3 regions of the Arthrobacter sp. BF1 genome follow, and region 3 is predicted to be linked to each of the others. Evidence: riboswitches for the same ligand, from Rfam matches in the RefSeq annotation. Region 3 holds a riboswitch; each other region holds the start of a gene.

Region 1 (9,722 bases), 1.5 Mb from region 3:
GGAACCACTTCGCCGTCGGTGCCGGCGTAGCTCATGTCAACGGCGTACTTTTCCAGTTCCGCTTCGATGATGGCCAGGTCGGACAGCGGGTCACGGTCCGCTTCGAGCGTGCCGCAGTCAAGAACGTGTACCAGGGCGGCGCAGCGCTCCACGTGACGCAGGAAGTGGTGGCCGAGGCCCTTGCCCTCGCTGGCGCCCTCGATGAGGCCGGGGACATCGGCGATGGTGAAGCGGACGTCACCGGCCTGGACAACGCCCAGGTTGGGAATGAGCGTGGTGAAAGGGTAATCGGCAATTTTGGGCCGCGCGGCAGACATGGCTGCGATCAGGCTGGACTTGCCTGCGGAGGGGAACCCCACCAGCGCGATGTCCGCGATGGACTTCAGTTCCAGCACAATGTCGGCGGCGTCGCCCTCAATGCCCAAAAGCGCGAAGCCCGGGGCACGGCGCTTCTGCGAGGACAGCGAAGCGTTGCCGAGGCCGCCCTGGCCGCCGGCGGCCGCGACGTATTCGGCGCCTTCGCCTACAAGGTCCGCAAGGACGGTACCGTCCTTGGATTTGACCACAGTACCGTCGGGAACGGGCAGGATGAGCGTCTCGCCGCTCTTGCCGCCGCGCCAGTCACCCATGCCGGGTCCGCCGTTGGTGGCGTGCCTGTGCGGGGCGTGGTGATAGTCCAGCAGGGTGGTGGTCTGGTGATCAACGCGCAGGATGACGTCGCCGCCGTCGCCGCCGTTTCCGCCGTCGGGACCGCCCAGGGGCTTGAACTTCTCCCGGTGGACGGAGACACAGCCGTGGCCGCCGGTACCGCCGGATACGTGCAGTACTACCCGGTCTACAAAGCTCGCCACGTGGATCTCCTCAGTGCTGTTTCCTGGACGCCCGCAGGCGCCAAGACGATTGTAATGCGGTTAAAAGAACAGTGGAGCGGACCAAATGGCCCGCTCCACCGCTTCAGAACTATTTGTTACTCTGCAGCTGCAGCAGCAACGATGTTGACGACGCGGCGACCGCGGCGGGTGCCGAATTCGACAGCTCCCGGGGTCAGTGCGAACAGGGTGTCGTCGCCGCCGCGGCCAACGCCGGCGCCCGGGTGGAAGTGGGTGCCACGCTGGCGGACGATGATCTCGCCTGCGGAAACTACCTGGCCGCCGAAGCGCTTGACGCCGAGGTACTGGGCGTTGGAGTCACGACCGTTGCGAGTGGAACTCGCGCCTTTTTTATGTGCCATTTGAAATGCCTGCCTCTAAATTCTGGGGAATCTGCTGAAAACCTGAACAGTAACGAAGGTTACTTGATACCAGTGATCTTGACCTTGGTCAGTTCCTGACGGTGACCCTGGCGCTTCTTGTAACCGGTCTTGTTCTTGAACTTCTGGATGACGATCTTCGGACCACGGAGGTCGTTGAGGATCTCAGCCGTAACAGTTACCTTGGCCAGGTCCGCAGCTGCGGAGGTGACCTTGTCACCGTCTACCAGGAGCAGGGCAGGCAGCTCAATGGTGCTGCCAGCTCCACCGGCGACGCGGTTGAGGGTAACGAAGTCTCCAACGGAGACCTTCTCTTGCCGGCCGCCTGCGCGGACAATCGCGTACACCACTTGGGAACTCACTTCTCTCGACGTTTATTACTAAATTTGCGTGCGGGCCCGAATCCAAAACTGGCTGGGTTTCCCGCTGTGCCTCAACGCCGTGGGGTCGTAACCCAAGTGTTGGCGTAAGCACCGAAGATCTAGAATACGCTAATTTCGCCTTCGGCTGCAAATGAGGCTGGTTACGGCCGGTTGTCTGTGATAAGTCCCACTAGGGGGATCACTACTGACAATCCGAAACCGTGCCCGACTATCGTACCGGCTGCAGCCACCGCAAATGTTCAGGCGTGCAGGCGCGGCGCGTCGAAGAAGTCCACTTCGAAACGGCATGAGTGCCTGAACGCCCGGAGCATGGCGTCCTGTTCGTCCGCTGATGCCCTCCTGCCTGCCTCGTCAGCCATGGCGACAGCTTCGCCGGTTGCCTCTGCGAAGTCCTCGTCCGCGTAGGTCCGAAGCCACTGGGCGTACGGGTGCTCTTCCGGTGCTCCGGCTGCCAGGAATTGCGCATGCAGGGTCTGGCCCACTTCGGCGTAGAGCCAGAAGCACGGCAGGAGTGCCGCCACCAGCACTGCGTAACTGCCGGAGGCGGAGGTTGCCAGCAGGTGGTCCACGTAGGACTTGGTGACCGGGCCCAGGACGTGCTCCACCGTGCGTGGGCTGAGCCAGGTGCGGTGCAGTTCGGATTCGACCTCAAGGCAGTGCTGGGCCGACCGGGCCCAGAACAGCTGTGCGGCTTCCGTAGGCGCCAGCGCACTGGCTCGGGCCAGGGCACGCGAGTAACCGTTGAGATAGATGGCGTCCTGGGCGAGGTAGTAGGCGAACTGATCCTCCCCCAACGTGCCTGCGGCCAGGCCGCGGATAAATTCAAGCCCGTAGATGGCGTCCAGGTCAGGGGCCGCCGCCTGGCGCAGGGCCGCAGCGAATTCCCCGGTGGCGAGGGGCCGCCGGACGTGGTGGAAGTGGTGGATGGGACCGTTGCCGCCCCCGACCTCCAGCTGGCCCGAGGCCTGCAGCGCGCCGGCAAGCCAGGGCTTCACCTGTCGCAGCGATGCTTCCCATTCCCCCAGCCGGGCTTGTGCCGTGGCCATCGCGGAGGACAGCGAGCAGCCGGTGCCGTGACTGTTGCGGGTGGGTATTCTGTCTCCGGCCACTTCCACCACCGGCCGGGAGAGTAGCCCCCCGGCGTTGACGAGGGCATCCGGGCACGCACCGCCGTCGAGATGGCCTCCCTTGACCAGGATGGTGGCGCCGGTGGCCGCGGCGAGGCGTTTGCCCTGTTCCAGCGCGGCGGCCCAGCCCCGGGCTTGCGGTTCGCGCACAAGGATGGCCAGTTCAGCGAGGTTGGGCGTAATGAGGTCCGCGAGCGGCAGCAGGGCGAGCAGGGCAGCCTCCGCTGATTCCTTCAGCAGCCGGTCCCCGCTCGTGGCAACCATGACGGGATCCAGAACCACGACGGCGGGACGCACCTCTTCCAGCCAGCTGCGGACCGTGTCAATCACCTCCGCATTTCCCAGCATGCCGATCTTGACGGCGTCGATGGTGATGTCATCGCTGACGGCATCAAGCTGCTGGCGCAGGAACGCAGCGGGTGGCACGTGGACAGCCTGGACACCCTGGGTGTTTTGAACGGTCAGTGCGGTGATGGCTGCCATGCCGTATCCGCCCAGGGCGGCAATACTCTTGAGATCGGCCTGAATACCGGCCCCACCGGAAGGATCCGATCCGGCGATGGACAGCACACGCGGGGTAGCACGCAGCACTGCCCCCGAAGTGGACACCGGGCGCTGGGCAGCGCGCCCTTGTAATGGTTGCTGAGGTTGGGGGGCATGGGAAGTTTCGGGGGTTGCGGGAGGAAGGACATAGGTCGAAGCCAAAGGAGACATCCCTTCGCCGGTACTAACCGGACAGGTTCAACGGGTGTGGATCTCAGCCGGCTCTTTGCGCGGCACCCCGTGTCAGACACCCACCCTAGCGTTTCCGTGCTGCCGCCGCTTCAGATGAAGCCGGAACGCACGATGCCCGCACGCGCCCCTCGGAAGGGGGCGGGTACGGGCATCCTGGGTGGTGGCCTCGCGCAGAGTCAGAGCTCCGAAGCGGGTACCCCTACGCCGAGGATAATCGGCGCATTTGCCTCTGCCGGTGCTGCGGCCGCCGGAGGAGTGGTGCGCTCCGGCGCCTTGGCGGCATGGGTATGCCCGGCGGCGGCCGGAACCGCTTCGTGGTGCTCCACCGTGGTGGCGTTGGCTGCGCCCTGGGCACGGCTGGCGCTCCGGTTCCGTCGCGGACGGCGGGCACGGGGCTGCTCGGTGTGGTCGGAGTAGTCCTTCTCGGCCACGGCAGGAGCCTGGGCAGAAGCCTGAGCCGGTGCCTGACGTGCAGGCTCTGCGGCCTGCTGACGCTCGGTCCGCTGGCGCTCAGCCGGCTGCCGCTCCGCAATCCTGCTTTCGTCCTGGCGTGCAGCCTCCTGGCTTTCGGCCGGAGCGCTGGCGGCAACAGGTGCCGGTTCGCCAAGCTTGGCGAACGCCTCCGCCAGGCGGTCAAGAGTCAGTGCCGGAGCCTGCGGCCGCTCCTCGTGGTGCTCCACAAACGGCAGCACTACCTGCTCGCCACCGAACGTCAGCACGGCGGCGGGCCGGCCCGTGCTGTCCGTCTCGGAAGGTTGCGCCGGCGCAAGGGCCGGGGCTTCCGGGCCGGAGGCCTTGCCGGCCGCCGCATGGGCTAGTTCGTCGTCGTGCAGGTGGGCCGCGTGTGCGGCGGCCGCAATGTTGGCGAGTGCCGCCCTTGTGGCCTCGGCCTTGGCATGGCGCTCGGCGTCGCTCGGATCCGGGTGGACCGTATGGATCTGCACCGGAGCTGCAGGCGCTACGTCCAGGGGCTGCCCGCCGCGGCCGCGGCGGCGCTTACGGTCAGTCCGCGCGCCCTGCTGGGCGTCCGGACGGGTGTCGACGCGCTGGTTGTCCGGGCGCTGCGCGTCCGGGCGGTTGTCGGCACGCTGCACGTGGTGTTCGGCGGCGACGGTGTTGGCGCGGCGGTGCTCCACGGGGTCGTCGTGGGTGACAATTCCGCGTCCGGCGCAGGTTTCGCACTGTTCGCCGAACACCTCCAGGAGTCCGGTGCCCATGCGCTTTCGCGTCATCTGCACCAGACCCAGCGACGTCACTTCCGCCACCTGGTGCTTGGTGCGGTCCCGGCCCAGGCATTCCACCATGCGGCGGAGCACCAGGTCGCGGTTGGACTCCAGGACCATGTCGATGAAGTCAATGACAATGATGCCGCCGATGTCGCGGAGCCGGAGCTGCCGGACCACTTCTTCGGCCGCTTCGAGGTTGTTCTTGGTGACAGTTTCCTCGAGGTTGCCGCCGCTGCCGGTGAACTTACCCGTGTTGACGTCCACCACGGTCATGGCTTCGGTACGGTCAATGACCAGCGAACCGCCGGACGGCAGGAAGACCTTGCGCTCGAGTGCCTTGTGGATCTGCTCGTCGATCCGCCACGCGGCAAAAATGTCGTGGTCCTTGGTCCACTTTTCCAGGCGACCCACCAGGTCCGGGGCAACGTAGGTGACGTAGGCCTCGATGGTGTCCCACGCCTCTTCACCGGAGACGATCAGCTTCGAGAAGTCCTCATTGAAGACGTCGCGGACCACCTTGATGGTGAGGTCCGGTTCGCCGTAAAGCAGCTCCGGGGCCAGGATTTTGGTGGACGTGGACTGGCTTTCGATGCCCTCCCACTGAGCACGCAGCCGGTTGATATCGTGCGTGAGTTCCTCTTCCGAGGCACCCTCTGCGGCGGTCCGGACAATCACGCCGGCATGCTCGGGCAAACGGTCCTTGAGGATGCGTTTGAGGCGGTTGCGTTCGACGTCGGGCAGCTTGCGGGAGATGCCCGTCATGGAGCCGCCCGGCACGTACACGAGGTAACGGCCCGGGAGGGAGATCTGGCTGGTCAGCCGGGCGCCCTTGTGTCCCACGGGATCCTTGGTCACCTGGACCAGGACGGTGTCGCCCGACTTAAGCGCGTTTTCGATCCGGCGCTGCTTGCCTTCGAGGTTAACGGCTTCCCAGTTCACTTCACCGGCGTACAACACGGCGTTGCGGCCGCGTCCAATGTCAACGAACGCCGCTTCCATGGAGGGCAGGACGTTCTGAACCTTGCCCAGGTAGACGTTGCCGATCAGGGAGTCCTGCTGGGTCTTGGAGACAAAGTGCTCGGCCAGGACGCCGTCTTCCAGGACGCCGATCTGGATTCTGTCGTCGCGCTGGCGGACAATCATCTGCCGGTCCACTGACTCACGGCGGGCCAGGAACTCGGCCTCGGTGATCACAGTCCTGCGGCGGCCGGTGTCGCGGGATTCGCGGCGGCGCTGCTTCTTGGCTTCGAGCCTAGTGGAGCCCTTCACGCTGGTCACCCGGTTATTGACCGGCGCCTCGGTCACCGCGCGCGGAGCCCGGACGCGCGTCACCGTGTTGGGCGGGTCGTCGCCCTCTCCGCCGGTCAGTTCAAGATCCTGGTCGCCACGGCGGCGGCGACGACGACGGCGGGACGTCACGCCTTCATCGTTCTGGCCGGCGGCTTCTTCGTCGTCGTCTCCGGCACCGTCCTGGCCGCTGTCAGAACCATCGGCGTCAGTGCCGGCATCGCTGTCACCGCTGCGGCTTCGACCGCGGCGGCCACGGCTGCGGCGACGGCGACGGCTGTTGGCGTCGTCCCCTTCGCCCTCTTCGGCGTCGTCCTCTTCCGGCTCTTCCACCTCGGCGGGAACGGGCCGGACAACCGTTGTCAGGTCCGGGGCCTGGAAGAGCACGGACGTGGCTGAGCCCGGTTCCAGGAACAGCGAACCGAACGGGCTGGCGTGCTCCGCGGCGGCCTGCCCGTCAGCGGGAGCGGCGGCGTCAGCCTGCACCGGAGCTGTTGCCTCGGCAGCGGCGGCTGTTACGGGAACGGAGGCCGCCACGGGAGCGGCTGCTTCAGGCTCTGCCGCAAGGGGGGCGGCTGCGGCAGCCACAACAGTGTCAGGGGCTGCGATGTCAGGGGCAGAGGCCTTGCGGGTGGCAACGCGGCGGCGGCGGACCGGCTTGGCATCCGGGTCTGCCTCGGCGAGCGGGGATCCGCCGGCGGGCTCCGAGGCACTCGGCGCAACGGCCTGACCGGACGCGGATGCTTGCGTGGACGCTGCATCCGCGGCAGGTGCATCCGTGGCCTCGGCGGCGAAAGCAGGCAGCGGTTCCCCAACTTCTGGCTTCTTACGCGCACGGGTCCGACGTACAGGGGCCTTTGCTTCCGGTGCGGCCTCGACTACGGCCACTGCCTCGAGGACCGCAGCGGTCCCGGCGTCGGGCTGCGCCGCGGCCTGGGTCGGGGACTCGGTACCGGCGGATGCTGCGACGCCGGCTGCCTTCGGGGCTGCCTTACGGCGGGCCCTTGTGGCCTTCAGGGGCGCCTCGGGGGTTTCAGCTGTCATTGTTTCAGCGTTAACGGCTGGTACGTGTTCATTTTCCATGTGTAGCTACACTCCTGCCCCTGACGTACCGCCACATCCGGCACCCATTGGGGCACATATTGTCAAAACCCGCAGGCGTTGACAGAAGTCAAGTGGATACTCCCAGGTTCGCACCGGCATTGGGGTGCGGCAGCCCGTGGGAGCCGTCGGCTGTGTCCTGAAACCCGTTGTTCTAAAATGCCACAACCAGGTGCCGACCAATGGAATTGCGGGAGGCCGGATCAGAGAATCCAAAGCCTGCCCTGCTCATCATTGGCGGTCTTGAAACAAGCCACCGGACCGGAGTCCGAATGTGGGTCGGCCTCCAGCCATGTTCATTCTCTCACACCGCAGCCTCAAGGCCGCGGAAGCGGGGTCAAAGGATCCGCGCCTGCAGACTCCGGCCTGTGGCGCCGGCTGAAGGGCGTGTTCAGGCGCCGGCGTTACAATCGGGCTAGGAGCACCCGAAGCAAAGGACGCCACACACCATGCCCAGCATTTCCCCGCACGGTACCGACACAACACACGTCTCCCCCACCGCCGGGCCCCCCGCTGCAGCGCCGTCGGACACGGCGACGGCAACGAAGGCCGCCGCCCTGCCGCGCATGGCCCGTAACCGGCCCCTCGGTTGGCTCATGGTCATTACGGGAGTCATCGGCTGGCTGGCTTCGGGAACGCTTGTCCTGGAAAAGCTGGAGGTCCTCAAGGATCCCAACCACACCACCGTCTGCGATGTGAATCCCTGGATCTCCTGCGGCCAGGTCATGCAGACCTGGCAAAGCTCCGTATTCGGGTTCCCCAACATGTTTATTGGCATTGTGGCCTTCGCCATCATCATCACCGTGGGCATGGCCCTGCTGTCCGGCGCTACGTTCGCCCGCTGGTACTGGGCAGGGCTCCAGTCCGGCGTCACCTTGGGTTTCGCCTTTGTTGTGTGGCTGTGGTCCCAGGCCCTGTACGCGATCCACATCCTCTGCCCGTTCTGCATGATCGTCTGGGCCGCCATGATCCCGCTGTTCGTCTGGGTCACCATCAGGAACATCAGCCACGGCGTGATCCCCATGCCCGCCGGCGCAGCCAAGGTCCTGGGCGACTCGGGCTGGATCATCACCGCGCTGATCTACGTCGCGGTCATCGCCACCATCTTCTTCGCCTTCATCCAGGTGTTCGCAGGAACGTCCGGCTTTTAGGTCCCAACCCAAAAAGCACCTCGTCGAGGTGACAGTTAAGGCCAATGTCCGCGGAGGACATTGGCCTTAACTGTCACCTCGGTGAGGCGGTCGGTTCAGGTGCTAGCCCTGGAACCAGATCTTGATCTCGCGCTCGGCCGAGTCCACGGAATCGGACCCGTGGACCAGGTTCTGCTGGACCTTCAGGCCCCAGTCGCGGCCGAAGTCGCCACGGATGGTGCCGGGGGCGGCAGTGGTGGGGTCGGTGGTTCCGGCCAGGGACCGGAAGCCTTCGATGACGCGGTGGCCTTCGAAGATGGCCGCCACTACCGGGCCGCTCAGCATGAATTCCACGAGCGGCTCGTAGAACGGCTTGCCCACGTGCTCCTCGTAGTGCTGCTCCAGGAGTTCGCGGCTGGCGTCAACTTTTTTCAGCGCCGCGAGGGTGTACCCCTTGGCCTCAATGCGGCTCAGGATGGCGCCGCTGAGGTTGCGGGACACGCCGTCGGGCTTGATCAAAACGAGGGTGCGCTCAATGCTCACAGTTGCTCCAATGCGTTGGTGGGGGTTTCGGGACAAGTCTACGAGGCCGGCGGGGTGTCCCCGTGCTCCGCGTCCCATACAGCCTGTTCGCGTTCGCGCCTGGCCGACTCCGAGTCGATCCTGATGCCGGTCCGGATCCCGTACCACCAGGCCAGGCCGAACAGGGCCCCCACCAGGAACATCATGGGTTCAACGATGCCGGTGAGGATCAGCACGATCTGCAGGAGCCAGCCCAGTCCCACGCCCCACGGTTTGGACAGCACGGCACAGGCAAAGACCATCACCAGGCTGAGGGCGATGCCGATCCCCAGGATCAGGGCCGGCGGGAATTCACCGCGCCTGAGCCCAAAAACGGCGAGGGTGGCAAAAAAGACCACAAATGCCTCGAGCAGCAGGACCGTGGAGGCAAACATTACTTTGGTGGAACGGCGCTTCTTCGGCATCCCCGGACGCCATTCGCGCTGGGCTTTGGTCAGCTTGGCCACGGCTAAGCCTCCGTCTTTCCGAGCAGGATCCGCGCCTCCGCCACCAGGGTGATGGACCCGGTGACCAGCACGCCGCCGGCCAGGTCATCGTTGGCTTCGGCACGCTCCACCGCCCACTCCAGGGCGTCGTCGAGCTTCTCCGCGATGTGGATATTGTCTTCGCCGAAGCCCATCTCCACAGCCAGTTCCGCCAGCTCGGCTGCAGGTACGGCACGCGGGGAATTGGACTGGGTGAAGCAGTACTCCTCGGCAAGGTCGCCCAGGGACTCCTTGAGCTGGCGCAGGATCTCTTCCGCGTCCTTCTCCTTGAGGACGCCCACCACGGGAACCAGCCGGGTGAAGGTGAAAGCCTCCTGGATGGCCTCGGCCGAGACCCGGATGCCGTCCGGGTTGTGGGCGGCGTCCACGATGATGGTGGGCGCAGTCCGGACAACTTCGAGTCGTCCCGGAGAGGTA
Region 2 (9,722 bases), 1.4 Mb from region 3:
CTTAAGGATGCCGAGGCCCGGCGCGCCGGTGCGGCCAAGGCCCTGCCGACCGGCGCGGCGTTCGGCCAGCAGTCCGGCGACTTCGATCCCTCACAGCTGAACCTGCCCAAGGGCTTCGACAAGTTCCTCGGCAAGTAACCCTTTCCACTCAACCAGGTAGCAGCAGGTGTCGTTTTGAACGCTCTAAACGACACCTGCTGCTACTTACTTTTGATGTCACTGCCGTGGAATAGGGTTGGGTCATGTTCAAGCAGAGGATAGTGTTCGTGCACGGCGCCGGACCCTTCGGTGCGGCGGCTTGGCCGCGGCAGCACGGCATGGCGCTGAAATACGATGCACTTTTCCTGCGGCGGCATGGTTTCGACCCCGTCGCTGAACCGGTTGAATCCTCCTTTGATGCGGACACCGCGATCGTGCTGAAATCCTTGGCGGATGATGGCCGGGGGGCAGCAGGCGGTCATATCGTAGCGCATGCCGAGGGTGCTATTTCCGCCATGTTGGCAGCCGTCCAACGCCCGGATCTGGTGTACTCACTGACGCTTGTGGAGCCGGCGTGTTTGTCGTTGACTGCTGAGCTGCCCGCCACGGCCGCGCACCGTGCCCTCATGCAACCGCTTTTCGATGTCAGGCATCAACTGGGCGACGACGACTTCCAGCGCGAATACGTCCGGCGCATGTTCGCCGTGGATCTTCACGAGCCTGCGTCCACGGAGGAGCGGCGTTCGGCGCGCCGGCTCCGGTTGCAGGCACCCTCGTGGGAAGCTCCGCTGCACATTGTGCCGGGCGTCGCCACCATGGTGTTGACCGGCGGATGGGAGCCGCTTTATGAGGAGATCGCCGGTTACCTGAAGGAGACCGGCGCCCTGCACCGCATTGCCGCGGGCGGGCACCGGCCTCAGGATTCAGTTGAAGGCGACCGTGCCATCCGGTCCTTCATTGCCGACGTCAGCCGGTCACACTCAGTCCAGGCCTCCTGAGGGCACGGCCCCGGCGGGCCGGGGGACCTGCGGTTCGGGCAGGTATACCTTCGCGCCCCTGGCCAGGAACTCCTCGCTTTTTTCCCGCATGCCGCTGTAAATCCCGGCAATGGCAGCCTGGGCATCAGCGGAGCCGTACTCGTCCCGGATGTCCTGGCTGATCCTCATCGAGCAAAACTTCGGACCGCACATGGAGCAGAAGTGCGCGGTCTTGGCGGGCTCAGCCGGCAGGGTCTCGTCGTGGAACGCCTCGGCGGTCACCGGATCCAGGGACAGCGCAAACTGGTCGCGCCAGCGGAATTCGAACCTCGCCTTGGACAGGGCATCGTCCCGCTCGTGGGCTCCCGGGTGGCCCTTGGCGAGGTCGGCAGCGTGGGCAGCGATCTTGTACGTGATCACGCCGGTCTTGACGTCGTCCTTGTTGGGCAGGCCCAAGTGCTCCTTCGGCGTCACGTAGCAGAGCATGGCGGTGCCGTACCGGGCGATTTCGGTGGCTCCTATGGCCGAGGTGATGTGGTCATAACCGGGTGCGATGTCAGTCACCAGCGGCCCCAGTGTGTAGAACGGGGCGCCCTTGCACAGCTCCTGCTGGCGTTCCACATTCTCCCGGACCAGATGGAACGGGATGTGACCGGGGCCCTCCACCATCACCTGCACGTCGAAGGCCCAAGCCCGCTGGGTCAACTCGGCCAGGGTGTCCAGTTCGGCGAACTGGGCCGGGTCATTGGCGTCCGCCGTCGCTCCCGGGCGCAGCCCGTCACCCAGGGAGAAGGCGACATCGTACTGGGCAAAGATTTCGCACAGCTCATCGAAGTGGGTGTAGAGGAAGTTCTCCTGGTGGTGGGCGAGGCACCAGCCGGCCATGATGGACCCGCCGCGCGAGACGATGCCCGTGACGCGGTTGGCGGTGAGGGGCACATAACGCAGCAGCACGCCGGCGTGGATGGTCATGTAGTCCACGCCCTGCTCGCACTGTTCGATCACGGTGTCGCGGAAAATCTCCCACGTCAGCTTGTTGGCCTCACCGTTGACTTTCTCCAGCGCCTGGTAGATCGGCACAGTCCCGATGGGCACGGGTGAATTGCGGATGAGCCATTCACGGGTGGTGTGGATGTCGTCGCCGGTGGAGAGGTCCATCACTGTATCCGAGCCCCACTGCGTGGCCCACTGCAGTTTGTCCACCTCCTCGGCAATGGAGCTGGTGACGGCCGAGTTGCCGATGTTGGCGTTGATCTTTACCAGGAAGGCCTTGCCGATGATCATGGGCTCGGATTCCGGGTGGTTGATGTTGTTCGGGATGATGGCGCGGCCGGCGGCCACTTCGCTGCGGACCAGTTCCACGTCGCAGTTTTCGCGGAGGGCCACGAACTGCATCTCGGGCGTCACCATTCCCCGGCGGGCATAGTGCATTTGCGTGACGGTTTTGCCGCCGACGGCGCGGCGGGGCACCGGCTGTTCGCCCTTCCACTCCGCGGAGGCGGCGCCGCGGCGGACGGCCGATTTGCCGTCGTCGAGCAGGTTCCGTTCCCGGCCGCTGTACGGCACTGTGTCACCGCGCGCTTCGATCCAGGCGCACCGGAACGGGCTGAGCCCCACCACCGGATCGCTGCCGGGACCGGCCGTGCGGTAGACCCGGAAGGGGCCGTTCTCCTCGCCGTTGGGTGACGGGTCGAGGGCGATTTCGGTGACGGGCACCCTGATTCCGGTACTTCCATCGCTGATATACGCCAGCGAGTGGGATTCCAAGGACCGGCTTTCCACGGGTTGGGCCGGCGTCGATGGGGATTCGGCCCGTGCGGTGCCCGCTTCCGCTCCCGCGAAGCCGGTGGCTGTCGCATTTTGGGCAGGAATGGGCCATGCTTTTTGCGTACTCAAGGGAATACTCACTTCCTTCGCCGGCATTACCCGGACAGGTTCAACGGTCGCAGGCCGCGTCAGCCCGATCTCAGCCCCTGCAAGGGCACCCGTGTGGTCAAGACGAAGCTACCACAGCCGATGCGGGATCCTTCGGAACACTTGAATTAAATTGAAGCTTCAAGTAAATTAGAGGCATAACGGTCTTCAATCCCGAAGGCCGGCGGATCGGGAGCGTTCACATGACTGCAGAAGCCACCAACCAGGATCTTCTACCTGCCGACCTCTCCATGGGCACAGTGATGCTCAAGGTGGGCGACATGAAGCTGATGACGGATTACTACCAGCGCGCCCTGGGCCTGGAGGTGGTCGCCGAAGAGGATGGTGGCGTTTACCTTGGCCGCCTCAACCGCCCCCTGGTCCACCTGGCGCCCGCGCCGTCCCTGCACTTGCCGGGCAGGGGAGAGGCCGGGCTCTTCCATACGGCTCTGCTCTTTGACGACCAGGCTGCGCTGGCTGCCACCGTGGCCACCGCCGCCCAGTTCGATCCCCGGCTTTTCACCGGCAGTGCCGACCACCTTGTCAGCGAGGCCTTCTACTTCAACGACCCCGAGGGCAACGGTATCGAGCTCTACTGGGACCGCCCCCGCAAAAACTGGTCCTGGAACGGCACCGAAGTGGTGATGGACAGCCTGGCGCTGCCGCCGCAGCGCTACCTCGAGCAGCACCTGTCCCAGGCATCCCTGGAGGGCCAGCTGGGTACCGAAGCGGGCGTGGGCCATATCCACCTCCAGGTGGGGGATGTCCAGTCCGCGCACGATTTCTACGTGGGCACCCTGGGCTTCGAAAAGACCGCAGGCTGGCATGGCCAGGCCCTGTTTGTCTCGGCCGGCCGGTATCACCACCACATGGCCATGAATGTCTGGAACAGCCGCGGTGCCGGGCCGCGCAAAGACACTCTGGGCCTTGGCGAGGTGCTCATCGAGGTGGCTTCCGGTGACGACGTCGGAGCCCTCGCTGACCGCTTGAAGGTCGCCGGGGTGGCCTCCCACCACACTGGCGCCGAGCTGCGGTTCGAGGATCCCTGGCGTAACAACATCCGGGTTGCTGTCCGCTGAGACCGGTGGCCGGAAGTGCGGGCTGCCATGCACTAGGCTGATTTCGAACGGCCGGGGCGGCACCCTATGCTGCCCGTCTGGGCCGCACCGTCGACGGAATGAGGGCTGTTCCCATGGGCTTCACTGAAATCTTTGTAGCTACCCACGACGCCGCGCTGAAGCGCGCCGGCGTCCTCGATGCCGGCGGCTCGCCGTCCGGCCCCGCGCTGCGGATACCTGGCGTCAGTGATTTCGAAATCGAACAGCTGGGCGATCTCGCCGGGGCCGCGGTCCACGCCGGTGGTGAGGGGTACGAACTCGCCATGGTTGACGTTTCCAGCGACTCCCTCCTTGGAGTTCCGCCGGCCATGGTCCGGGCTCTCGCGGACCTCCTCACCTATGAGACTGAGGGCGAGGGCAACGTGCTGGATGACGTGGCCGAAAAATGGGCCGCCCAGGACGACATGCCCTTCGGCGCGGCTGACGCCCGGACGTATGTCCAGCAGCTTGCCGAGCTCGCCGGCGGAATCGACGACGCCGATCGCACCGGTTTGTACGTCTGGTCATCCTAGACCCGCAAGAGGCCGCCGCGTCCGCCGGTCTGCCCCATCCCGACGTGTCAAGTCGAAATCCTGGCGCTGATCTGGCACAATAAACAGGTACTCGATCTGCGTGGCCCCTCTCTCCGCGTCCGGATCCTGTCCTTCGAACCCTCAAGTACGGCCCGCCCCACGGGTGCAGAACGTCGGTTCAACCCTTTTCTGAAACAGGAGTGACCACAAAAGTGGCCGTAAAGATTCGCCTTAAGCGCTTTGGCAAAATGCGCGCACCGTACTACCGCATCGTCGTCATGGACGCACGCTCCAAGCGTGATGGCCGTGCCATCGAAGAGATCGGCAAGTACCACCCCACCGAAGAGCCCTCATACATCGAGGTCGACACGGACCGTGCCCAGTACTGGCTCGGCGTCGGCGCACAGCCGTCCGAGCAGGTTGCCGCGATCCTCAAGATCACCGGTGACTGGCAGAAGTTCAAGGGCCTGCCGGGTCAGGAAGGCACCCTGAAGACCAAGGCTCCCAAGGCTGCCTTTGTTGCCCCGGAAAAGGGTTCCGTGATCATCCCGGAAGCCATCACCAAGAAGGCAAAGCAGTCTGACGCAGCCGAGGCTCCGGCCGAAGCAGAAGCCACCGAGGCTGAGTAGATTGCTGGCAGAAGCGCTCGAACACCTGGTCCGGGGAATCGTTGATTCGCCGGAAGATGTCAAGGTCAGCTCGAAGAACAACCGCCGCGGGGACACCCTCGAGGTCCGTGTTCATCAGGACGACCTGGGACGGGTGATCGGCCGCCAGGGCCGCACCGCACGTGCACTGCGCACCGTTGTGGCGGCACTGGCAGACGGCGAACCGGTCAGGGTCGACGTCGTCGACACCGACCGCCGCCGCTAAGCGCTCGGCAGTATCAGTTTTTTGCTCCGGCCCTTCCACCCGTCAAGGTGGAGGGGCCGGAGTGCTTTCATCAGAACACCGTGGATCATCCCACAACCGGAACAGAGGAACAGATGCAGCTTCAGGTGGCACGAATCGGCAAACCGCACGGAATCCGCGGGGAAGTGACGGTCCAGGTGCTCACTGACGCTCCGGCCGACCGGTTTGTTCCGGGTACCGAGTTTGTTGTGGAGCCGGCCTCTGCCGGGCCCCTGACTGTAGAGAGTGCCCGCTGGAACAAGGACATCCTGCTGCTCGCGTTCGAGGGAATCGAAACCCGCAACCAGGCCGAGACCCTCCGCGGCGCGAAATTGTTCATCGAAACCGAAGAGCTGGACGAGGACGATGACGAAGGCTGGTACGAGCACGAGCTGGTTGGCCTCGAAGCCCGTGTGGGCTCACGGGTGGTGGGCAAGGTTGCCGGCCTGCACACCATGCCGGTCCAGGACCTGCTGGTGGTCGAGGACGCCGACGGCAAGGAAATCCTCATCCCCTTCGTGGAGCAGATCGTGCCGGAAGTCAACGTGGCCGAGGGCTTTGTCCTGCTCACGCCGCCGGACGGACTCTTTGACATCAACTCCGACGACGCTGCCGCCGGTGACGCTGAGGGCAACGCGTAGATGAGAGTCGACGTCGTCAGCATCTTTCCGGAGTACCTGGCGCCCCTGGAGCTGTCCCTCATTGGCAAGGCCCGCCAGGACGGGCTGCTGGACTTGCACGTCCACGATCTGCGCGAGTTCACCACGGACAGACACCGCTCCGTGGATGACACCCCTTACGGCGGCGGCGCCGGCATGGTGATGAAGGCGGAGCCGTGGGCGCAGGCTCTGGCTTCCGTGGCCAGCGCCAAAGAAGCCACGGCAACCAAACCGGTCCTGATTGTGCCGTCGCCGGCAGGGGAGCGCTTCACCCAGGCCCTGGCACATGAGCTCGCCGAAGAGGAGCAGCTGGTTTTTGCCTGCGGCCGCTATGAAGGCATCGACGAGCGCGTCATGGAATGGGCAGCGGAACACTTCACCGTCCGGCCCATGAGCCTGGGTGACTATGTGCTCAACGGCGGCGAAGTGGCTGTCCTGGCCATGGTCGAGGCCATCGGCAGGCTGCTGCCCGGCGTTGTGGGCAACCCCGAGTCCCTGGTGGAGGAGTCGCACTCCGACGGACTGCTGGAGTACCCGGTGTACACCAAGCCCTCCAGCTGGCGTGACCGGGAGGTGCCGGCAGTATTACTGAGCGGCAACCACGGGAAGATCGCACAGTGGCGCCGCCACCAGCAGTACCAGCGGACTGCGGAACGGCGCCCGGACCTGCTGGAAACGTTCGACGCCGGCAAGCTGCCACGTGCCGACCGTTCGGCTCTCTACGACCTCGGGTACGACGTCGTCGACGGTCACCTCCATGCCCGCCGCACCGCCGCTACCCAAAACGACGCCGCTACGAGCAGCGATGCCGGAACCGACGTCTCCGCCTGACCTAAAGGCGGCAGTACACGCAATTGGCTGTAGGACTGCGAGTGTGGCAAAATTAGTCTTTGTGTCTGCTGGGTCCGCACCTGCCACAGGGGGAGCGCAACCAACAGCTGGACACCCCGGGTACCTTCAAACATTGAAGGAACCGGACCACTTAACTTTCGGCGGTAATTTCCGGGCGCGTCCTGCGCCCCGGGCTTGACCGCCGTGACCCAAAGTGAATGACCCGTGGCGTTCACCAGGAGTGCAATAATGCATATTCTCGATTCCGTAGATGCAGCCTCGCTGCGCACCGATGTTCCCGAGTTCCGCGCGGGTGACACCCTCAAGGTGCACGTGAACATCATCGAAGGCAAGAACTCCCGTGTCCAGGTATTCCAGGGCTTCGTCCTGGGCCGCCACGGGGATGGCCTTCGCGAAACCTTCACCGTCCGTAAGGTCTCCTTCGGTGTCGGTGTGGAGCGTACCTTCCCGGTTCACTCCCCGATCATTGAAAAGATCGAGGTCGTCTCCAAGGGTGACGTGCGCCGCGCGAAGCTGTACTACATGCGCGATCTGCGCGGCAAGGCTGCCAAGATCAAGGAAAAGCGCGACTTCCAGCCCAAGAAGTAAGTCCCCCGGGACCTACAAAACAGGCCCCAGCCGTACCAGGCCAGCGCCGGAGCCAACAGCAACAGCGCCCCAGGAAATACGGATCATGGACCAGACAAAACGCCAGCCCAGAAAAATGGGCTGGCGTTTTGCGTTCCTGGCGCTTCTCCTCGCCGTTGCAGTCAGCGGACTGGTCCGTTCGCTCTGGCTTGACGTCTATTTCATTCCGTCCGACTCCATGGAGCCCGTGCTTGAAGGCGGCGACCGCATCCTGGTCTCCAGGACCGATTTCCACAATGAACCGATCCGCCGGGGCGACATCGTGGTTTTCGACGGCAGAGGATCTTTTGCCCCGCTGAACAGTGGCAAGGGCCCGGTGCTGGACTCCGCCGCTGCGGCCGGCCAGTGGCTGGGCCTGACCGGCAGCGACACGACCTATGTCAAGAGGGTCATCGGGCTTCCGGGAGATACTGTGATCTGCTGCGACGCCGACGGGAAGATCACCGTGAGCGGGACAGCGCTTGAGGAGCCGTACCTCTTTGCGGGCGACAAACCAAGCGCCCAGGTCTTCACTGCCGTGGTCCCGGAGGGGAGGCTCTGGCTCCTGGGTGACCACCGCTCGGTCTCCGCTGATTCACGCAGCCTGCTCGGCGCACCGGGCGGCGGTATGGTGCCGCTGGCCAGGGTCATCGGCAGGCCGGTCCAAATCATTTGGCCGCTTGATAGATTTGCTGCAGTACCTCGGCCGCTCGCGGCAGGACCAACGACAGAGAACGGACCGTAGATGCCCGAGAACAATGCGCCGACACCTGAGACGCCTCGTGATGGCGCCGCAGAAAGTGCCGCTCAGCCGGTGACCGACGGCGGCGCTGAGGCATCGCCGGCGCCGGCACAGGGGAGGCACTCGGTATCTTCGAAGCCCAAGGACGGGGGGCCCAACCAGATTTTTGTCTGGTTGAAGGAAGTAGCCACAGTCGTGGTGATCGCCGTGGTGCTGTCCTTCCTGATTAAGACTTTCCTGTTCCGGGCGTTCTACATCCCGTCAGAGTCCATGGTGAACACGCTGGACGTTAACGACCGGATCTTTGTAAACCTCCTGGTGCCGGAGCCGTTCGCACTCTCGCGCGGTGATGTGGTGGTCTTCCGCGACACCCAGGGCTGGCTGGCCGCGGCACCGGAGAAAGAGACTGGCCCCTTTACCTGGGTACAGGACGGCCTGACCTTCGTGGGACTGCTGCCGGACAGCTCGGAACAGCACCTCGTCAAGCGCGTCATCGGACTCCCCGGAGACCACGTGATCTGCTGCGACGACGCCGGTAAACTGACCGTTAACGGAACTCCAATTGATGAAACCTACGTCAACACCGCCGAGGTAGCGCAGATCCGCCCCTTTGACGTTGTCGTTCCGGAAGGGAAGGTCTGGGTCATGGGCGATAACCGTAACCATTCGGCTGATTCCCGCTCGCACCTGGATGCCAACGGCGGATTTGTTGATCTGGTGGACGTGGAGGGCAAGGCGGCCGTCATCGCGTGGCCGCTCAATCGGATCTCTGTCCTGGAAAATTACCCCGACGTCTACCGGAACGTGCCCGCGGGGAAATAACTGTGTCTACAGCCACGCCAGCGCCTCCAGCTGCTCCTGCAAAGACGGCGGCCCGCCCAGCCTCGGGGCCCCGTTCCAAAGCCCCTACGCTGCGGCATGAGCGAACGTTCAAGGCCCAGGGTGCCCGCTACCTGGCCGGCGTCGACGAGGTGGGGCGCGGAGCCCTGGCGGGGCCTGTGAGTGTAGGGATTGCCGTCGTCGACCTCCTCAGCCAGAAGCCACTCCCCGGCGTGCGCGACAGCAAACTGCTCAGTCCCGCCGAGAGGGAGCGGCTGGAACCCTTGGTGCGGAGCTGGAGCGTGGCTTCGGCAGTGGGCCACGCCTCCGCCCATGAGATTGATGCCCTGGGCATTATCGCCGCGCTGCGGCTCGCAGGAACACGGGCCTGGCTGGAAATCCTCGCCGCTGGCGTGAGTCCGGACGTGGTGCTGCTCGATGGCAGCCACAACTGGCTCTCGCCGGCAGGTCAGCTGTCCCTGTTCGACGAGCCGGTGCGGGAACTCGGATGCGAGGCGCCGGTCCACACCAAGGTCAAGGCGGACATGCAGTGCCTCAGTGTTGCTGCCGCCAGCGTGATCGCCAAGGTGGAGCGCGATCAGCAGATGCGCGGCCTGCATACCGAATATCCCGGGTTTGGCTGGGACGTCAAC
Region 3 (9,722 bases):
GCGATGTCCTCCGTGGCCGGGCTGGGCGCTGCCGTGTTCTACGTGGCCCACCACATCACCATCCAGACCAGCCTGTTCCTGGTCACGGGCCTGATCGAACGCCGTGGCGGCAGTTCCTCCGTGGACCGGCTGGCGGGCCTGGCCAAGCTTTCGCCCCTCCTGGCACTCCTGTTCTTTGTGCCGGCGATGAACCTGGCCGGAATCCCGCCGTTCTCCGGATTCCTGGGAAAGGTAGGCCTGATCCAGGCCGGAATCGAACTGGGCACTCCGCTCGCCTATGCCCTGGTGATCGGCGGCGTGGTCACCAGCCTGCTGACACTCCTGGCGGTGGCAAGGGTGTGGAACCGTGCGTTCTGGCGCAAGCCCTCGGACGCTGAGCACCCCGACCCCGTCCTCTTGGCGATGCCGGAGGAATCGGCCACCGGCCGCCGGGCCGGCCGCGACAGCGTGACCCTGCTGCCCCGGACCATGGTGGGTTCAACCCTGGGGCTGGTGGTGCTTGGGGTGTCCCTCACTGTCTTCGCCGGCCCGCTGTTCAAGGTCGCGGACCAGGCGGCCCAGGAGATGCTGGACAGGTCCTCCTACATCCAGGCCGTGCTCGGCGAGGACACCATAGTTCCACCACTGGCGCTGAAAGCGGGTGGGGGCGAATGAGCCGCCGCCGGATTTCCCTGCGCCAGGAACTGCCCCTGCTGGTGTGGCTGGTGATCGTCTGGGGTGCGCTCTGGCAGGACTTCAGCCCCGGCAACCTGCTTTTCGGCGCCCTGCTGGCCGTGCTGGTGGCCCGGATGTTTTACCTGCCGCCGGTGGAACTCAGCGGCAGGTTCAATATCGTCCACGCAGTGCCTTTCGCACTGCGGTTCCTCGGCCGGGTGGCGGCAGCGAGCATTGAAGTCATGTACTTGGCGGCCGTCCGTGGACCGAAAGTGATCAACGCAGTTGTCGCGGTCCCGCTGCGGAGCCATCAGGACCTGATCGTCACCGCCGTGGGGCACGTGATCTCGCTGATCCCGGGTTCCCTGGTGGTCGAAGTGGACCGTTCAACGTCCACCCTGTACCTGCACGCGCTCAATATCAGCACCGCCGAGGACGTGGAGAGCCTGCGCGCGGAAGTCCGCTCCATCGAAGCCGGCTTGATCCGCATCATGGGCACGAAGGAAGAACTCGAAGCAGTGCGGCAGGAGAACCCGGCATGATGCAGATCGTCCTGGCTGTCACGGCAGTCATCCTTTCGCTGGCCGCGGCCGGCGCCATCATCCGGATCGCCCGGGGCCCCTCACTGCTCGATAGGGTGCTGGCCTCCGATGTGCTGCTGGCCATCCTCGGCGCGGCGCTGTGCATCGACATGGCCGTGAACCGGCACCTGAACAACCTGATGCTGCTCGTGGCACTGTCGGTGGTCGGCTTCATCGGCTCCGTGACAGTGGCGCGCTTCGTGGCCGACCGGCGGGAGCAGACCCATGAGTCCTGAGGCGAGCCTGATGGATAACGTGATTGATACCGTGACGGCGGTGTTCCTGGTGGCGGGTGCCCTGATGTCCCTGGCAGCCGCCGTCGGGCTCCTCCGCTTCCCCGACCTGCTGAGCCGCATGCACGCGGCCACCAAACCGCAGGTGCTGGGGCTGTTCCTGCTCCTGGCAGCCATCGGCCTGCAGATGCGGACGTGGTGGGTGTGGCCGGTGCTGCTGGTGGCCTGGATTTTCCAGCTGTTGACCGTACCGGTGTCCGCGCACATGGTGGGACGCTCCGGCTATCGCACCAAGCACATGCACCGCGAGCTGCTCAGCTCCGATGACCTGGAGGCCGTGGTCCAGAAGGCGGCCAAGTCCGCCCGTGATGAGGCATCCAACGGCGGCAGCCCGCACTAATACCGGAGTTTTTGTCCAGATAATCCCGCTTTATGGCCGACGAAGCGGGATCATCTGGACAAAAACTCGGCTAGACGATGTCCTGGGTCTTGGCGAAACGGGTGATGGCCCGCTGCGTGCCGCGGTTGGCGAGGACTTGGATGATGGTGCTGACCGAGGCTGAGATCAGCGCGAACGTCAGCGCCGAGCGCAGGCTCGTGGGGGTGTCCTCGCCCTTGCCTGTGGGCGGCTTGTTGCCGGTGGACTTCTCCCACACAGTATTAACCAGCTTGGTGCCGGCAAACCCGGCGGCGAGGCTGATTCCTGTGCCGAGCAGCTTGATGAACAGGTTCATGGGTTGAACTCCTTGTGACCGGGGTCGGGGACTGCCTTTAGCCTAACGCGATCAGGCCGCCAGCCAGCACAAGGCCAGCACCTAGGCCGGGCGCATGGACCCCAGAATCTCCCGGAGCGCCTCCACCACCAGGTCGTGGTCCTGCTGTTGGGGCAGGCCCGAGACCGTCACAGTGGCCACGGCGCCCACTCCGGTGACGTAGACCGGGAAGCACCCGCCATGCGCGGCGTAGACCATTTCGTCATACCAGCCCTGGTCCTCGATCCGGCCGCCCCGCAGCCTGGCGCGCAGGCCCACCAGCAGCGAGGGGATCTCGTACCGTGCGGCCGTTCGCTGCTTGGCCCGGACCCAGTGCTCGTTGTTCGGCGTGGCACCGTCCAGGGCAACGTGGAACAGGACCTGGTCACCTTTGGTGATATCGATGGCGATGGGCAGCTTCCGGGTCTTGCCGAGCTCCACCAGCAGCAGCCCCAGGCTGAGGGAATCGTCCTTCGTGAACCGCGGGAACTGCAGCTCACTGACCTCGGCGTCGATCCGGGCAATCAACGCCTCGAGCGAGCCCGGGGGCTGGCTCTCGTTGGAATCGGGATCGAACGCTGTCACATGGGATGGGTCGGCAGTCATGGCCCACAATCTACCCGCCTGCGGTGTAAACTGGACCACGCCCATCAGGGCAGAATTATTCACGACAGGGGAGCGCCGCCGTCGGGCAACTGCAGGAATGCAGCCGGTGGATGGGCGCTGAGAGTGCGGACAGCCGCAGACCCTCGAACCTGATCCGGTTAGTACCGGCGCAAGGGAGTCGAGCTTCTCAGAGTGTCCGGATCCGGACGGCGCAGGCCGTGCGGCAACCGCGAACACCCTCCCCTCCTGTACCTCAGGAGGTTGACATGACAACAGTAGGCACCAAAAAAGCCAGCTATACGTGGCGCGTTGTGGACATCGTGGTGGCGGCTCTGATCGCCATCGCCGGCGGCGTTATTTTCTGGGCATGGTCCCAAGGTGCGGCGCTGGTCTCCGCACCGATGAACGCCACATACCCGCCCCTGACCGGCCTGATCGCCGGCGGTTGGATGATTCCGGCCGTGCTGGGCATGCTTATCATCCGCAAACCGGGCGCAGCACTGTTCTGCGAAGCTGTTGCCGCCACCGGTGAGCTCATGATGGGTTCGCAGTACGGCACCACCGTGCTGATCTCCGGCATCCTGCAGGGCCTCGGTGCGGAACTCGTGTTCGCCGCCTTCGCCTATAAGAAGTTCAACCTCCCCACTGCCCTGCTGGCCGGTGCCGGGGCGGGGCTCTTCTGCGGCCTGAACGACTCCTTCCTCCCGTGGGGCTGGAACATCGCCTACGAAGCCGGCGATAAAGCCGCCTACATCCTCTTCTGCGCCGTCTCGGGTGCCGTCATTGCAGGTGCTGTCTCCTGGGTCGCCACCCGCGGCCTGGCGAAGACAGGCGTGTTGAGCTCCTTCGCATCCCGGAAGGCCTTCTCCGAGGCCGTCTTCAACTGATGGCCGACGCCGACGCCGGCGCTTCCGCTGTGCGCCCCGCCGCGGTGTCCGCCCGTGGCTGGGGCTGGCGGCACGCCGGCCGCGCCGTACCCGCCGTCCACGGGCTCGACCTGGACATCGCGCCGGGTGAGCGGGTGCTGCTGCTGGGGCCCTCGGGCGCCGGCAAATCAACGCTGCTGCACGCGCTCGCCGGGGTGCTGGGTGACGAAGGGGACGACGCCGACGAGACGGGTTCGCTGCTGATCGACGGCGTTGCGCCGCGCGGCCAGCGCGGCCGTGCCGGACTCATGCAGCAGGATCCCGAAACGCAGGTGGTCCTCTCCAGGCTCGGCGACGACGTCGCTTTTGGTGCCGAGAACCTGGCCGTGCCGCGGGATGAGATCTGGCGGCGGGTGGAGGAAGCGCTCGACGACGTCGGGCTGCGGAGTGCCGGCCGCTCGGACAGTGCGGCCGGGCTCCCGCTGGACCACCCGACGTCGGCCCTGTCCGGCGGGCAGAAGCAGCGGCTGGCGCTGGCCGGCATCCTCGCGATGCGGCCTGGGCTGATCCTGCTGGACGAGCCCACCGCAAACCTCGATCCCGCCGGGGTCCTGGAGGTCCGGGACGCCGTGGGCCGCTGCCTCGACAAGACCGGCGCCACCCTGGTGGTGGTGGAACACCGCGTGTCCGTCTGGAAAGACTTGGTGGACCGGATCGTGGTGCTGCAGCCGGGCTCGGCTGCCGGCGCCTCCGGCAGCAGCTCCGGCACCTCGGGCGGCTCCTCCGGCGTGCTCCTGGACGGGCCGCCGGACCAGGTGCTCGCCGAGGCGCGCAGCATGCTGATCCGCGCCGGCGTGTGGGTGCCGGGCTACGTTCCCGAAACACGGCCCCGGGCAGGCAGTTCCGCCAATACCGGTCAGCTGCTGCTGGCGGCCGAGCAGGTTGCCGTATCCCGTGAACGGCCACGCCGGCGCGGGTTCCGCACCATCCCGCCGGTGCCCGTGCAAACGGGCATCACGGCCCAGGTCCGCGCCGGCCAGGCCCTGACCGTCACCGGCCCCAACGGCGCCGGGAAGTCCACGTTGGCGCTGACCCTCGCCGGACTGTTGGCGCCGGTGGAGGGCAAGGTGTCCGCCGCCGTCGAGCTTTCCGAGGGAGCCGGAATTGATCCGTTCTCGTGGAAGGCCAAACAGCTGATTTCGCGGATCGGCACCGTGTTCCAGGAGCCCGAGCACCAGTTCGTCACGGGGCGGGTCCTGGACGAGCTGATGTTCGGTCCGCGCCATCTGGGGCACGGGGAGGAACGTGTGGACGAGCTGCTGGAGCGGCTGCGCCTCACCCACCTGGTGGACGCGAATCCGTACACCCTGTCCGGCGGCGAAAAACGCCGGCTGTCGGTGGCTACGGTCCTTGCGGCCCATCCGCGCGTCCTAGTGCTCGATGAGCCCACGTTCGGCCAGGACGCCAATACGTGGGCCGAGCTCGCGTCGTTCCTCTCCGAACTGCTCGACGCCGGGACTTCCGTGGTGTCCGTGACCCATGACGAAGAATTCACCGCCGTCCTGGGCGGCACCGAACTGCGTCTGGGCCCGGCCTCGCGCGGCGGCGCCCGCCAGGAGGCGGATGCCGCATGAGGGATGCCCTGACGCTCAGCGGAAACCAGGCCCTGCTGACGCGCGCCAACCCGCTGGCCAAATTCGGCGCCGTCTTCCTCATCACGCTGGTACTGGCGCTCTCCATTGATTGGGTTTCCGCCTCGGTGGCGCTCGCCGCCGAACTGGCACTTTTCCCGCTCGCCGGACTGACGTTGCGCCTGCTCTGGCAACGCGGCTGGCCCCTCATCATCGCGGCAGCTGTGGGCGGCTGGAGCACGGCGATTGTCGCTGCTGACAGCGGTGCTGTACTGCTCGACGTCGGGATCTGGTCCATCAGCGAAGGTTCCCTTCAGCTGGGGCTCGGGTTCATGCTGCGCGGACTCGCGATAGCCCTGCCGGCAATCCTGCTGATGACCTGCACCGACCCGACCGACCTCGCCGACGCGCTGGCACAGAAGGCCCGGCTGCCGCACCGGTTTGTGCTCGGCACGCTGGCGGCGATGCGGCTGGTGGGACTCCTGGCCGAGGAATGGCAGACCATCGGCATGGCCCGGCGTGCCCGCGGCGTGGGATCGCACGGCAGCCCGCTGGAGCGGCTGCGGGCCACGCTCGGGCAAAGCTTCGGACTGCTGGTCCAGGCGATCCGGCGCGCCTCCCGCCTGGCCGTGACCATGGAAGCCCGGGGTTTTGGCACCGGTCAGCGCACGTGGGCACGGGAATCCACCTACTCGCTGCTGGACGTCTGGGTAGTGTTTGGCGGCGTGCTGATCGCGGCCGCCGCAGTGGTTGCAGCGGCGGGGATGGGGACCTGGAACTTTGTTTGGCGGTGATCCCTGCCGCTAGCTGCACGAATAGTCGTAGTCATAGCCCTTGGATACAAACTGCGTCAGGCTGACCCTGCCCCCTGCAGTCAGCGGCGGCTTCGAGCAGTCGCTTTTGGCGCCCGTAACGGTGCGGGCACCGGCCAGCCAACTGGGTAGCGTGTATAGCGTGCTGGAGCTGCTGACCGGCCCCACAATCTGGCCCCACTGGTAACTCGTGGAGTAGATGCCCACCTTGGCGCCAATGCCTAGGAAGTAGTCCGTCATGCCCTCCAGAACCGCACGGTTGGCTTCCATGTCGCTGGTGGACCAGGTGTTCCCCGTTTCGGCGTCCAGCCACCACAGGTAATTCCCGGGGGAACTGATCCCGCGGTAGTTAGCGTCGTCGTAGGCCTTGGCATAGCCGTACATGTAGGCGCAGGCAGCGCCTACGGGCTCGGGGTTGTTTTTACAGGAGCCGTAGGGGTTGGTTTCAACGGTGACGTTGCTGTTCTCCGGGTACTGATCGCCCGTGGGCCACCATGATCCGGCGAGGCCGGGATTCGCGGTATTGACGTAGAGGGCTACCATCGGCTGGTTCGTGGAATTCCGCACCGCTGGAATGGCGCGCGCCCACTTGAGCTGGTCCTGCAGGCAGGGGTTGGTGGTGGTGGCCAGGCCGTTGTTCACGCCCACGATGGCGAATGCCGGGTCTTTGGGAAGCGCCTTGTTACATTGTGGCCAGGACACGTCATTACCCAAGGCTTGCTGGGAGCTTTCACCGGCAGGCGGCGCGGCGCCTGCCGCAGGAGCGGAAAAGATACAGAGTGCGGTGGCCAGAAGGCACCCTACGATGCGCGCGGTGGCTCCTGCTGATTTCGGGTGCTTGTGCATGACAGACCTCTGCTCTTGGGATGCTGCCGCGGCCGGGGTTTCAGTTTCCACCCCGGGGGCAGCAGGGTCAAGAACCCCGACCAAGAGGGGATATCGCATGGAACGGGTATGAATCGGCCATTTGTGTGTCTACTGGCATAAAATAGCGTGAACATAACTCATCTGTGATATTTTTTGTCCATGACTCAGGAAACTGCCGAGCACATTGCCGCCACGCTCAAGGATGCCCGGATTGAAAAGGGCTGGACGCAGGGCCAATTGGCCGAAGCGCTCGGGACCAGCCAAAGTGCCATCGCCCGGATGGAGCAGGGCAAGCAGAACCTCAGCCTGAAGATGATCCAGCGGCTCGAAACGATCTTTGAGCGAAGCATCGTCAAGGTGGGCAAACCGCAGATGACCCACCTCCGGATCGAAGGCGGCCGCACCCTGTCCGGGGCGGTGGATGTCAACAGCAGCAAGAACGCCGGCGTGGCCCTGCTCTGCGCCAGCCTGATCAACCGTGGCACCACCGTGCTGCGCAGGCTCGCCCGGATCGAAGAGGTCAACCGGATCGTGGAGGTGCTGACCAGCATCGGCATGGAGTGCACCTGGCTTAACGACACCGACCTCCAGCTCCGCCGCCCGGAAGTCCTGGACCTGGCGGCCATGGATGTGGACGCCGCCCGCCGCACCCGCAGCGTCATCATGCTCCTGGGCCCGCTCCTGGACGAAAGCTCCGAGTACCGACTCCCGTACGCCGGCGGCTGCGATCTGGGCACGCGCACGGTGGAACCGCACATGCAGGCGCTGCGCCAGTTCGGGCTCACTGTGGAAGCGAGGGCGGGCTTTTACGCGGTGCAGGCTCCGCAGCCGGACAGCCGGAACCGCTCGTTCGTGCTTTCCGAGCGCGGGGACACGGTGACCGAAAACGCGATCATGGCAGCGGCCCACCGCCAGGGAACCACAGTCATCCGCAACGCGAGCCCCAACTACATGGTCCAGGACCTCTGCTTCTACCTGGAGATGCTCGGCGTGCAGATCGACGGGGTGGGCACCACCACCCTGAAGATCACCGGGCAGCCGTTTGTGGACGTCGACATCGAATACTTCCCGTCCGAGGATCCGATTGAGGCGATGAGCCTGATCACCGCCGGCATCGTCACCAACTCGGAGGTGACTATCCGCCGGGTACCCATCGAGTTCATGGAGATCGAGCTGGCCACGCTGGAGCAGATGGGCCAGCAGCTGGAGATCTCAGGGGAGTACATGGCCCGCAACGGGCGGACCCGGCTGGTGGATGTGACCACCAAGCCGTCCGAGCTCCGGGCGCCGGAGGACAAGATCCACCCCATGCCGTTCCCCGGGCTGAACATCGACAACCTGCCGTTCTTCGCGGTCATTGCGGCCAACGCCCATGGCCAGACCATGATCCACGACTGGGTCTACGAGAACCGGGCCATCTACCTTACGGAACTGAACCGGCTCGGCGCCCAGGTGCAGCTGCTGGACCCGCACCGGATCTACGTCAACGGCCCCACCAAGTGGCGCGCGGCCGAGGTGGGCTGCCCGCCGGCTCTCCGCCCGGCCGCCTGCCTGCTGCTGGCCATGCTCGCGGCGCGGGGAGTCTCCGAGCTGCGCAACATCTACGTGATTGAGCGCGGCTATGAGGACCTGGCCGAGCGCCTCAACACCATTGGCGCCAAGGTGGAGTACTTCCAGGACTAGTGCCGCGGGGTTTTGGCTGGCGGGGCGGGTTCTGCACCATCATTCGGCCTCACCGGGGTTCAGGCCACGCATTTCCGGGCCCGCGGGTCAGGCCCAGGCCGGATGATTGAGCAAAATCCGTCACCCTCGCCGCCGGCCACGCTTCAGAACGGCGTGGATCTCCTTCAAGACCATGTCCGGGCTGTTCCAGATCTGCTCCGGGGCGTAGCTGAGGACCGCATAAGCCTGCGTCTGTGCGATGTTGGACCGGCTCATGTCCTTCCGCCAGGCGGCGCGTGAGCTGTGGAACTGGAAGCCGTTGATTTCCACAATGAGCCAACTGTCGATCAGGAAGTCCACGCGTCCCACGCCGGCGATCTGCACCTGCCTGTCGAAACGGAGCCCGGCTGACTCGAACAGCAGCCGGGCGCTGATCTCCGGGACGGACTCGGACAAGCCGTCTGCCTTTGCTAGCCTCTTCCGCGCCGGGCCGTAGTACTTCGCCGTAAGCTCGGCTTCCAGGACTTCCCGGGGTAGGCCATGCTGCGTCATCGCCGACTGCGCCATGGCTATGGCATCCACTTCGGCCAGGCACGTTAGGCCGTGAATGACGGCGTCTTCAAGGCTTGCGATGGGCAGCCGATGGTCCCCTGCGAACCGGAGGCGGCCGTGTTTGGGGGCATGCCTGCCGCGGCGATGCTTGCTGGCCAGATGGAGTCGGCAGGGCTTGTCCTTGAGCCAGAGGCCATAGTGGGACGCGCCGGAAGCACAGGTTACGAGCGAATCGCTGACTATCGCCTGCAGGAACTCGGGGTCTGCGCCAGGCAGTGCCCAGACGCCCTTCCGGGGCTGGCTGGCTCCGGCTGTTGCCAGGTTCCTCACGGCGCGGTCCGAGTAGCCTTCCCGTCGCAGGGTGCCCACCCGGGCCACGCCGCCGAGGGATGTCAAAAATTCGAGGGGATCCATGGACCGAGCTAGCCACGGTTTTGGCTTGGTTCGGACGGGCGAATGGCTGTATGTGGACAACCCCGGCTGTGGGGGAACGGTGTCTCGGCGGG

Evidence for each region. A riboswitch is a leader RNA that binds a small molecule or an ion and turns the genes downstream of it on or off. The one in region 3 is predicted to bind thiamine pyrophosphate.
Region 1: another riboswitch for thiamine pyrophosphate. It lies ahead of thiD (bifunctional hydroxymethylpyrimidine kinase/phosphomethylpyrimidine kinase); the one in region 3 lies ahead of AC1MCD_RS18420 (ECF transporter S component).
Region 2: another riboswitch for thiamine pyrophosphate. It lies ahead of thiC (phosphomethylpyrimidine synthase ThiC); the one in region 3 lies ahead of AC1MCD_RS18420 (ECF transporter S component).

The regions. Positions count from the first base shown of each region.
Region 1 covers NZ_CM155271.1:2,426,990-2,436,711, forward strand. Annotated here, with positions in the region: gene obgE (GTPase ObgE) at 1-851, opposite strand, end outside; gene rpmA (50S ribosomal protein L27) at 968-1,231, opposite strand; gene rplU (50S ribosomal protein L21) at 1,291-1,599, opposite strand; gene thiD (bifunctional hydroxymethylpyrimidine kinase/phosphomethylpyrimidine kinase) at 1,872-3,473, opposite strand; TPP riboswitch at 3,456-3,553, opposite strand; gene AC1MCD_RS11420 (Rne/Rng family ribonuclease) at 3,671-7,090, opposite strand; gene AC1MCD_RS11425 (vitamin K epoxide reductase family protein) at 7,558-8,259, shown strand; gene ndk (nucleoside-diphosphate kinase) at 8,362-8,781, opposite strand; gene AC1MCD_RS11435 (DUF4233 domain-containing protein) at 8,820-9,266, opposite strand; gene AC1MCD_RS11440 (bifunctional folylpolyglutamate synthase/dihydrofolate synthase) at 9,269-9,722, opposite strand, start outside.
Region 2 covers NZ_CM155271.1:2,512,511-2,522,232, reverse strand. Annotated here, with positions in the region: gene ffh (signal recognition particle protein) at 1-138, shown strand, start outside; gene AC1MCD_RS11870 (alpha/beta hydrolase) at 243-977, shown strand; gene thiC (phosphomethylpyrimidine synthase ThiC) at 960-2,738, opposite strand; TPP riboswitch at 2,848-2,955, opposite strand; gene AC1MCD_RS11860 (VOC family protein) at 3,074-3,949, shown strand; gene AC1MCD_RS11855 (hypothetical protein) at 4,063-4,500, shown strand; gene rpsP (30S ribosomal protein S16) at 4,713-5,129, shown strand; gene AC1MCD_RS11845 (RNA-binding protein) at 5,131-5,373, shown strand; gene rimM (ribosome maturation factor RimM) at 5,487-6,032, shown strand; gene trmD (tRNA (guanosine(37)-N1)-methyltransferase TrmD) at 6,033-6,881, shown strand; gene rplS (50S ribosomal protein L19) at 7,131-7,490, shown strand; gene lepB (signal peptidase I) at 7,576-8,253, shown strand; gene lepB (signal peptidase I) at 8,254-9,072, shown strand; gene rnhB (ribonuclease HII) at 9,075-9,722, shown strand, end outside.
Region 3 covers NZ_CM155271.1:3,906,078-3,915,799, reverse strand. Annotated here, with positions in the region: gene AC1MCD_RS18450 (Na+/H+ antiporter subunit D) at 1-654, shown strand, start outside; gene AC1MCD_RS18445 (Na+/H+ antiporter subunit E) at 651-1,196, shown strand; gene AC1MCD_RS18440 (MrpF/PhaF family protein) at 1,193-1,471, shown strand; gene mnhG (monovalent cation/H(+) antiporter subunit G) at 1,461-1,868, shown strand; gene AC1MCD_RS18430 (DUF4235 domain-containing protein) at 1,939-2,202, opposite strand; gene AC1MCD_RS18425 (heme-degrading domain-containing protein) at 2,284-2,826, opposite strand; TPP riboswitch at 2,883-3,020, shown strand; gene AC1MCD_RS18420 (ECF transporter S component) at 3,093-3,713, shown strand; gene AC1MCD_RS18415 (ABC transporter ATP-binding protein) at 3,713-5,326, shown strand; gene AC1MCD_RS18410 (energy-coupling factor transporter transmembrane component T family protein) at 5,323-6,117, shown strand; gene AC1MCD_RS18405 (glycoside hydrolase family 25 domain-containing protein) at 6,127-6,837, opposite strand; gene AC1MCD_RS18400 (UDP-N-acetylglucosamine 1-carboxyvinyltransferase) at 7,162-8,685, shown strand; gene AC1MCD_RS18395 (endonuclease domain-containing protein) at 8,806-9,630, opposite strand; gene AC1MCD_RS18390 (hypothetical protein) at 9,681-9,722, shown strand, end outside.